Flexistipes sp.: one gene and its partner. The protein of the gene in region 2 interacts with the protein of the main gene of each other region in a pairwise test. Links are inferred from orthologs where the notes say so. Each region holds a gene or a part of one and is shown on either strand. Other genes may lie near its edges.

Region 1 (2,817 bases), on a different replicon or contig from region 2:
GAAAGTTCTTGTTTTTGCAAAAGGGGATAAAGCCCAGGAGGCAAAAGACGCAGGTGCTGACTATGTAGGCGACGACGATTTGGTGACCAAAATTCAGGGAGGTTGGTTTGACTTTGACAAGGTAGTTGCAACACCCGACATGATGGCAAGCGTAGGTAAGTTAGGTAGGTTATTAGGGCCAAGAGGGTTAATGCCCAACCCCAAAGTGGGCACAGTAACAAACAATATTAAAGAAGTGGTAAGTGATCTGAAAGCCGGTATGATAGAATACCGGGTTGACAAGGCCGGGATAATACATGCCCCGGTTGGAAAGAAAAGTTTTGAAAGCACACAGTTGGCTGAAAATCTTAAGTCTTTGATCGATTCGCTGGTAAAAGCGAAACCCGAGTCTGCCAAGGGGCAGTATGTAAGGGGAGTTTATATCTCTACAACGATGGGACCGGGACTTAAAGTTGACCAACAACAACTGCTTGGAGAACTGAAACTGTAAAAATCGAAAGTAATTCTGGTTGAAGAAGCAGGTGTGCAAACGTAAATCCTGCGGAAACCGGTTGTTATAGATGCGGCCGGAAAGAGGAGGACTAAATTGAAAAGAAGTGATAAAGAGCAGTTAGTAGAAGAACTTTCAACCGAAATATCCGAAGCTTCTGCAATTTTCCTTACAGATTTTAAAGGATTGAACTTTCCTCAGATGGAAAATGTCAGAAGTACAATAAAATCTTTAGACAGCAACTTTAAAGTTGTTAAAAATAGACTTTTGAAACTGGCCCTGGAAAAACAGGAAATAGAAGGACTTCATGAGCACCTTGTACAACCTACAGCTTGCGCCATTGTTAAAGGAGAACCAACAGCAGTTGCCAAAGAGTTCAAAAAGTTTGCCAAAGAATACGACGCTTTCGATATCAAAGGTGGGTATTTTGAAGGAGCAGTGTTAAGCGAACAGGATATTATTGCCCTTGCGGATATACCTTCCAGAGAGGAATTGTTGTCGAAAATGTTAGGAAGCATGACAGCGCCGGCAAGAAATTTTGTTTCCCTTCTTGCAAATGTTCCAAGGAACTTCTTGAATGTGCTTAATGCCATTAAGGATCAAAAAGAAAATAATTAACTTATGGAGGATAGGATATGTCTATCACAAAAGAACAAGTAGTTGAATTTATCGAAAATATGTCTGTTATCGAGCTGGCTGACTTTGTTAAAGAGCTCGAGGACAAATTTGGTGTTTCTGCTGCAGCACCTATGGCTATGGCTCCCGGTGCGGCTGCAGGCGGCGAAGCTGCTGAAGAAGCTGCTGAACAAACTGAGTTTGATGTTGTGTTATCATCAGCTGGTGATAAGAAGGTTCAGGTTATTAAGGTTGTCAGAGAGATAACCGGACTTGGCCTTAAAGAAGCCAAAGCTCTTGTGGACGGTGCACCAAAACCTGTTAAGGAAGGTGTTACCAAAGAGGAAGCGGAAGAACTCAAAGGAAAACTTGAGGAAGTCGGCGCAGGAATAGAAATAAAGTAACTATTTTTAAAATTTAACGCAATATATTCATTAAGGGCGCAGCTGCGCCCTTAATGTATCTTAGTAATCAAAATATAATTCCCGGCAGGTGGAAAACATGACAAAATCTTCAAATTCCATCGAAAGATTAAATTTTTCAAAAATCAGACAGGTGGTAGATTTACCGGACTTAATCGAAGTCCAGAAGGAATCATATGCCCAGCTGCTCCAGGAGCATGTACCTTCGCACGAAAGACTGGAAAAAGGTCTGGAGCAGGTATTCAGGGAAGTCTTTCCCATTACCGATTTCAATGAGACATCTATTTTGGAATATGTGAGCTATGCTCTTGATAAAGCAAAATATACTGCATCTGAAGCAATACAGCGTAAAACAACATATGCTGCTCCGCTTAGAGTAAAAGTTCGTTTGGTGAACTATGATATAGATGAAGAAACCAATGAAAAATCCGTTTTATCGGCAAAAGAGGCTGAAGTTTATCTTTGTGATATTCCATTAATGACGGAAAGGGGTACATTTGTCATTAACGGTGTGGAAAGGGTAGTTGTTAATCAGTTACACCGTTCCCCGGGGATATTTTTTGAAGATGCTACGGCTGGAAAAAGTGTTGTGGAAAAACACTTGTATAGTGCGCGAATAATCCCTTACAGAGGTTCCTGGATAGATTTTGAATTTGATGCAAAGAATGTGATGTATGTCAGAATTGATAAAAAACGGAAGATTCCCGTAACCGTACTTCTAAAAGCTCTTGGTCTGGATGAACAGAAAATACTCGGTACTTATTACGGTACAGAAACGATACATTTCACTGATGACGGGATGGTTAAGGATTTTGATCCGGAAAAAATTATCGGCAGAAGAAACAGCTGTGAAATCAAAGATGAAACCGGTGAAATACTTGTAAAAGCTAACTACAAGATTACAAAAGCAGCAAGAAAGAGGCTTGTTAAAGCTGGAATCCAATATATACCGATAAATATAGAGGATATTGAAGAAACATATATAGCTGAAGATATTGCTGATCTGGAAGGGGAAATTATTGCAGAGTCAAACACCCCTATCAGCGAAGAAATTCTTGAAAGGTTGAAAGATAACGGTATAGAATCTTTTAAAGTTTTGAGTATTGACAGGCAGTCAAGCGACAGTGCCATAAGAGATATCTTAGCATCTGACAAGGTTAAAACACAGGAAGAAGCACTCTTGGAAATATACAAGAAGTTGCGCCCGGGTGAACCGGCCACTCTTGAGACTGCACAGAATCTGTTTGATAATCTGTTCTTTAATGAAAAACGTTATGACCTATCCCGAGT
Region 2 (5,996 bases):
ATGTTTTTTTAAATAATCTTTTTTATTCACTGTATTTGATCTTGTTTTAAAAATATATCTGCACCCCGGAGATACTTTGTTTACACATATATTTGAAAATTTTTTCGTCTTGTTTTGAATTTTTATATACATGTTTTTTCCGTCATAAATATTTATATCTCCGGATTCAAAGTTTTCCAAAGAAAGTTCAGCCGCCAAAGGTAAAAAGCTATACTTGAAATCGGAATACCACCCTTTGTAAAAAATTTCTTTTCTATTGCCGTCAATATTGATAAATCCTTTCGACCTGATCATTTTAGGTATATAAATGCCATCGGGGCTTTTTTGGGGAATCAGCGGAAGCAGCAGAACAAACAAAAGTAAAATTCTACGCTTTAAAAGTACAACTAAAAGCATCAGTAAAATAACCGTTACAAAGATATTATAGTCGATTTTGTTCAAAACAAAGAAAGAATATGTCCATTTGTACAGTAAATCTAAAACATCCTTAGTGAGATTCTCAAAAACAACTAACGGATTAATCAGAACTGCCGGACTTACAAGATAACCAAGTCCCAATATAATCAACACTGAAATAAAGGGGAGCATCACTATCGTATTTAATACGCTCATATAATTAAAATTGCCAAAATAGTAAAGAATAAAAGGCGAGGTAAACACAGTGGCCGCTACCCCCACCTTCACCGGCTCTGTGAACCAGGAGAATCTGCCCCGATCTGCATCCTCTTTTCTATTGCGGAGAAAATAAACAATACCGAAAACGGCAGAAAAGGAAAGAAGGAAAGAGATATCATTTGTTATCTCAGGATCAATAAGCATAAAAATACCGGCAGCAAACAGTATCATTTTTCTCAGTTCTGTTTTCACATCAAAAAAATAAGCGGTCATCACAATGAGCGCAAAAAGTACTGCTCTGATTACGGTAATTTTAAAGCCTGTAAACGGCACAAGTAATATCAAAAAAGGCAGCGATATCAGAAAGCGAAGTTTTATATGCAGAAAAGATAACAGCCATAAGATTCCACCGAGAATTATTCCAACATGAAGCCCTGATATTGCAAGCAGGTGGTTTAGACCGGTAACAGTAAACTTATCCACCAAAGTATCCGACAGAAAATTTTTGTCTCCCATTACAAGGGCATTCGTCAGTCCTGCCTTAAGACCAGATGAATAATAAAGTTTTTCGGATAAATTTTTCCTCGAATACAGCAGGTCTGAAACAAGCGGCAGCCTGAACCTGTATTTATTTCCGCTGCTGTAAATATTAATTCCGTATTTCGTCATCTTTCGGACAAATTTCCCTGCTATAACGTCACCGGGCTCCAATTCCACATCACTGAAATATGTGCCGGCAGTTGTTTCATAGACATAGCTTGCATTTGTATCAAACATGTGCTCTACAACTATGAAACTATACTTTTCTGCTAAACCAAAAAATATTATAAGTATAAGTACAACAACCCGTATTCTTCTCTTTAAAAATAATAACACCAGCAGAAAGGAAGTAAACAGATGGGCAGTTGCTGAGAAGGGAAGCAGATTCAATAAAAGTGCGGAAACAAAAAACAATTCCACTTTTTTATTTTTAATCATTGCAGCATACACATATTAATTTTATATAATAGATATTAAAATGTAAATTTAATTTATCCCGATATTAATCAAGGAGCCTGAATAATGGAAAAATATATACCCGTTATCTCCTTCGTTGGTTCATCCGGAAGCGGAAAAACCACATTCCTGGAGCAAATTATTCCTGTTTTTATTGACAAAGGATATAGAATCGGCGCAATTAAGCATGACGCTCATAAGTTTGAAATAGACAAACCGGGAAAAGATTCCTACAGACTAAAGCAGGCGGGAGCAGAAATTGTCTGTATCTCTTCTGCTGAAAAACTTGCCCTGATACAGTCTTGTGATAATGAGTACAGTGTTGAAGAGCTTATTCTTAAATTTTTCGGCAATGTTGACCTGGTACTTACAGAAGGCTACAAAAAAAGTGATTTGCCCAAATTTGAAATTTATCGGAGTGCAAATAACAAACCGCCGTTGAATTTCACAAACAAAGAACTCATCGGAGTAGTGTCCGATGATAAACCGGATGTGGATGTCCGGGTATTTAGCTTTGCAGAAAAAGATGAAGTGGTTAGCCATATTCTGGCCATCGCAGCTGAAACCAGCCCTGAGGTTGTTATCACAGGGGTTGAGGAAAAATATCAAGGGCCGCTAAAAGAGTATTTGACAGCTCTGGCAACTCTTACTAACGTTAATAAAATAAAAGTAAAAATAGATATGGAATAGGTGAATTATATGCAGCAAAAGCAATTTGTACATCTTCATCTGCACTCCCAATATTCCCTCCTTGACGGTGCCATATTAGTCTCTGATCTGATGGAAAAGCTAAAAAGCCAGGGGGTAAAAGCGGCTGCGATAACCGACCACGGGACAATGCACGGAATAGTCGATTTTTATACCCAGGCGCTGAAAAACAATATTAAGCCAATAATAGGATGTGAAGTATATGTAGCTCCGGATGACAGAAAAAACAGAAACTACTCGAAACAAGAGGACAAGAATTACCACCTTATTCTTCTTGCCAAAAATAATAAGGGCCTGAAAAACCTTCAAAAGCTCGTATCTATAGCTCAGCTGGAAGGGTTTTATTACAAACCGAGAATAGATAAGGAAGTGCTTCAAAATCATTCCGAAGGGCTGATCGGCTTATCAGCCTGCCTTGCAGGTGAACCACAGAAACACATATTGAACAATGATTTTAAAAAAGCCAAAGAAGCTGCCCTGGAATACAGAGATATTCTTGGAAAAGATGACTATTATCTTGAACTCCAGGAAAACGGAATGGCCGAACAGAAAATTGTCAACAAAGGTCTTATAAATATATCACGGGAAACAGATATCCCCCTTGTGGCATCAAATGACTGTCATTACCTGAACAAAGGGGACGACAAGGCTCACCAAATCCTTATGTGTATCCAAATGCAGGAGACGATAAGCAGTACAAGCAAGCTGGAAATTCACTCCGATCAATTATATGTAAAATCACCGGAAGAGATGTGGGAAGCTTTTGCAGAAGTGCCCGAAGCTTGTGAAAACACCCTTAAAATAGCCGAACGCTGCAACGTTTCCCTCAATTTTGACGATCTGCATCTGCCGGAATTTGATATTCCTGAAGGGTACTCTGCAAACAGTTATTTTGAACATATTGCAAAACAGGGCCTCCATAAAAAACTTGCAGATATCCCTGCAGATAAACATAAAGCATATTATGAGCGTCTGAACAGTGAACTGGAAATTATCAAGATGAGAGGTTATGCCGGATACTATCTGATTGTGTGGGATTTTATCAACTATGCCAGGGAAAACAACATTCCGGTAGGCCCCGGCAGAGGATCAGGTGCAGGATCTCTGGCGGCTTATGCAATGGGGATTACCGATATAGACCCCATAAGGTTCAATCTTCTTTTTGAGCGTTTTCTCAATCCCGAAAGGGAAAGTATGCCCGACTTTGATATAGACTTTTGTATGAACAAAAGGGAGCAGGTTATAAAGTATGTGGTAAACAAATATGGTGATGACCGTGTAGCCCAGATTGTTACCTTTGGTAAGCTTTTGGCCCGCGGTGTTATCAGAGATGTGGGAAGGGTACTTGAGATACCTCTGAAAACCGTCGACAAAATCGCCAAACTTATCCCCGAAAAGCCCAACATGACTTTGAAAAAAGCCATCAGAGAGGACCCTGATCTGAAAAAGAACATAGAAAGCGTTGAAAACGGCAGGGAACTTCTGGAACACGCTCTGAAACTTGAGGGTCTTCTGAGAAATGCCGGTATGCATGCGGCGGGAATAGTTATCTCAGATAAGCCTCTGGTGGAATATGTGCCGCTCTGTAAGGGGCAGAACAATGAAGTCGTAACACAATTCGAGAAAAATACACTTGAAAAGGTGGGATTGGTTAAATTTGATTTCCTCGGGTTGAAAAACCTGACGGTAATTGATGAAGCAGTCCAACGGGTTAACACGAATAACAGTACAAAGCTTGATATCAATAAAATACCGCTGGATGATAAAAAAACATATGAAATGCTTTCCAGCGGAAATACTACAGGTGTTTTTCAGCTGGAAAGTACCGGCATGAGAAATCTGCTGAAAAAAATAAAGCCGACTACTTTTGAAGATATTATCGCCCTTGTAGCTCTATACAGACCGGGGCCGATCGGAAGTGGAATGCTCGATGATTTTGTAAAAAGAAAACACGGAACCCAGGAAATATCATACATACTGCCCGAACTGGAACCCATCCTAAAAGAAACGTACGGAATCATCGTATATCAGGAACAGGTTATGCAGATTGCCCAGGAAATAGGTGGATATTCCCTTGGCAATGCTGATCTGTTGAGAAGGGCAATGGGGAAAAAGAAGCCCGAGGAAATGAAAAAGCATAAACAAATATTTCTTTACGGTGATAAAAATCTCGGAATAGAGGGTGCCAAAGGACGGGGTTATGATCTGGAGATTGCTGAAAATATTTTTTCATTGATGGAGAAATTTGCCGAATACGGTTTCAACAAAAGTCACTCAGCTGCTTATGCAATGGTTGCCTATCAGACGGCTTATTTGAAAACCCACCATCCGATTGAGTATATGGCGGCACTTATGACTTGTGAGCTCGATAAAGGCGAAAAAGTGGTATCTTTTATTGAAGAATGCAAGAGAATGGGGATAGAGGTATTGCCTCCGGATATCAATAAAAGCTGCAAAGATTTCACCATTGACGACGGTTCTATAAGATTCGGTCTGGGTGCTTTGAAAAATGTGGGTTACGGAGCCATAGACTGTATCGTAGAAGAAAGGGAAAACAACGGCCCATTTAAAAGTATCTATGATGTCTGTAAACGGGTTGATTTAAGACAGGCAAACAAAAAAGTATTTGAAGCATTGATAAAAGCAGGGGCATTGGATGATTTCGGAAAAAACAGAAGGCAGCTTCTTCAGGTGCTGGAAACCGCTATTGATCTGGGGCAAAAGAAACAAAAATATAAAAAGGAAGGTGTGGTTACAATTGATGATTTGCTGAAAGACGCAAACAGTGATGATGACGATGAAGACGAATTTTACCCGGATGTGGAGGAAATGCCGGAAAACGAGCTGCTGAAGTTTGAGAAAGAGATACTTGGGTTTTACATAACGAATCACCCACTTTCAACCTATTCAGCTGTGCTGGACTTATTCTCCATGAAAACTACAGAACTCTCCGGATATTCTGACGATACGCAGGTGACATTGGGGGGTATTGTTAAAGCAATAAAAACCCATATCACCAAAAAAGGCGAAAGGATGGCTTTCGTAACACTGGAAGATATTGAGGGAACTATTGACCTGGTGGTATTCCCTTCAGTATTCAGGGAGCATGTCAGAAATATCGAAGAAGACAGAATTATTATTGTAAAAGGGAAATATAACAGTGATGAGGAGAAGGAATCTGTTCTGGTGGAAGAAATTTATGAAATCAACGAGGCTATTGAAACACTTGCAGATTCGTTGCTTATAAAACTCAATATGATAGGCTTCACAGAGGAAAGGCTGAGTAAACTAAAAAATATAATTACCCGTTATCAGGGAACCCTGCCTGTAAAACTTGAAATTGATAACCCTACAAAATATAAATTAAGTATGGAAGCCGGAGAAAATTTTGCAGTAAAACCCTCACTTTCTCTCTTTAAACAGATTGAAGATTTACTGGGCAGCAATACATATGAAATTATGCTAAAAGCATCCTAAAGGAGGTATCAATGCGGCAGGCACTGACCATAGCCGGCTCTGACAGTGGCGGGGGAGCCGGAATTCAGGCGGATTTAAAATCGTTCGCAGCTGCGGGAGTATATGGAACATCCGTTATAACGTCCGTAACTTCTCAGAATACACAGGGAGTTACTGATATTTTCAACCTGCCCCTCAGCTCAATAGAGTCTCAACTTGAT

What was found.
Region 1: the proteins of UMU13_RS00645 (region 2) and rplL interact in binary tests that used the Escherichia coli proteins (3 or more experiments, as listed by UniProt). The link is inferred for Flexistipes sp. from one-to-one orthologs.

What each region holds. Positions count from the first base shown.
Region 1 is NZ_JAXKVW010000003.1:165,273-168,089, forward strand. It holds rplL (50S ribosomal protein L7/L12), read left to right. Parts: upstream 1-1,125; coding sequence 1,126-1,509; downstream 1,510-2,817. Other genes in the region: rplA (50S ribosomal protein L1), read left to right, coding at 1-490; rplJ (50S ribosomal protein L10), read left to right, coding at 587-1,108; rpoB (DNA-directed RNA polymerase subunit beta), read left to right, coding at 1,607-2,817. UniProt on the Escherichia coli protein: The binding site for several of the GTPase factors involved in protein synthesis (IF-2, EF-Tu, EF-G and RF3). Is thus essential for accurate translation.
Region 2 is NZ_JAXKVW010000001.1:145,130-151,125, forward strand. The notes cover bases 2,009-5,996. They hold UMU13_RS00645 (DNA polymerase III subunit alpha), read left to right. Parts: upstream 2,009-2,310; coding sequence 2,311-5,796; downstream 5,797-5,996. Other genes in these bases: mobB (molybdopterin-guanine dinucleotide biosynthesis protein B), read left to right, coding at 2,009-2,301; thiD (bifunctional hydroxymethylpyrimidine kinase/phosphomethylpyrimidine kinase), read left to right, coding at 5,808-5,996. Also shown: UMU13_RS00630 (ComEC/Rec2 family competence protein), read right to left, coding at 1-1,392; UMU13_RS00635 (hypothetical protein), read left to right, coding at 1,406-1,612; more of mobB, read left to right, coding at 1,678-2,008. UniProt on the Escherichia coli protein: DNA polymerase III is a complex, multichain enzyme responsible for most of the replicative synthesis in bacteria. This DNA polymerase also exhibits 3' to 5' exonuclease activity. The alpha chain is the DNA polymerase catalytic subunit.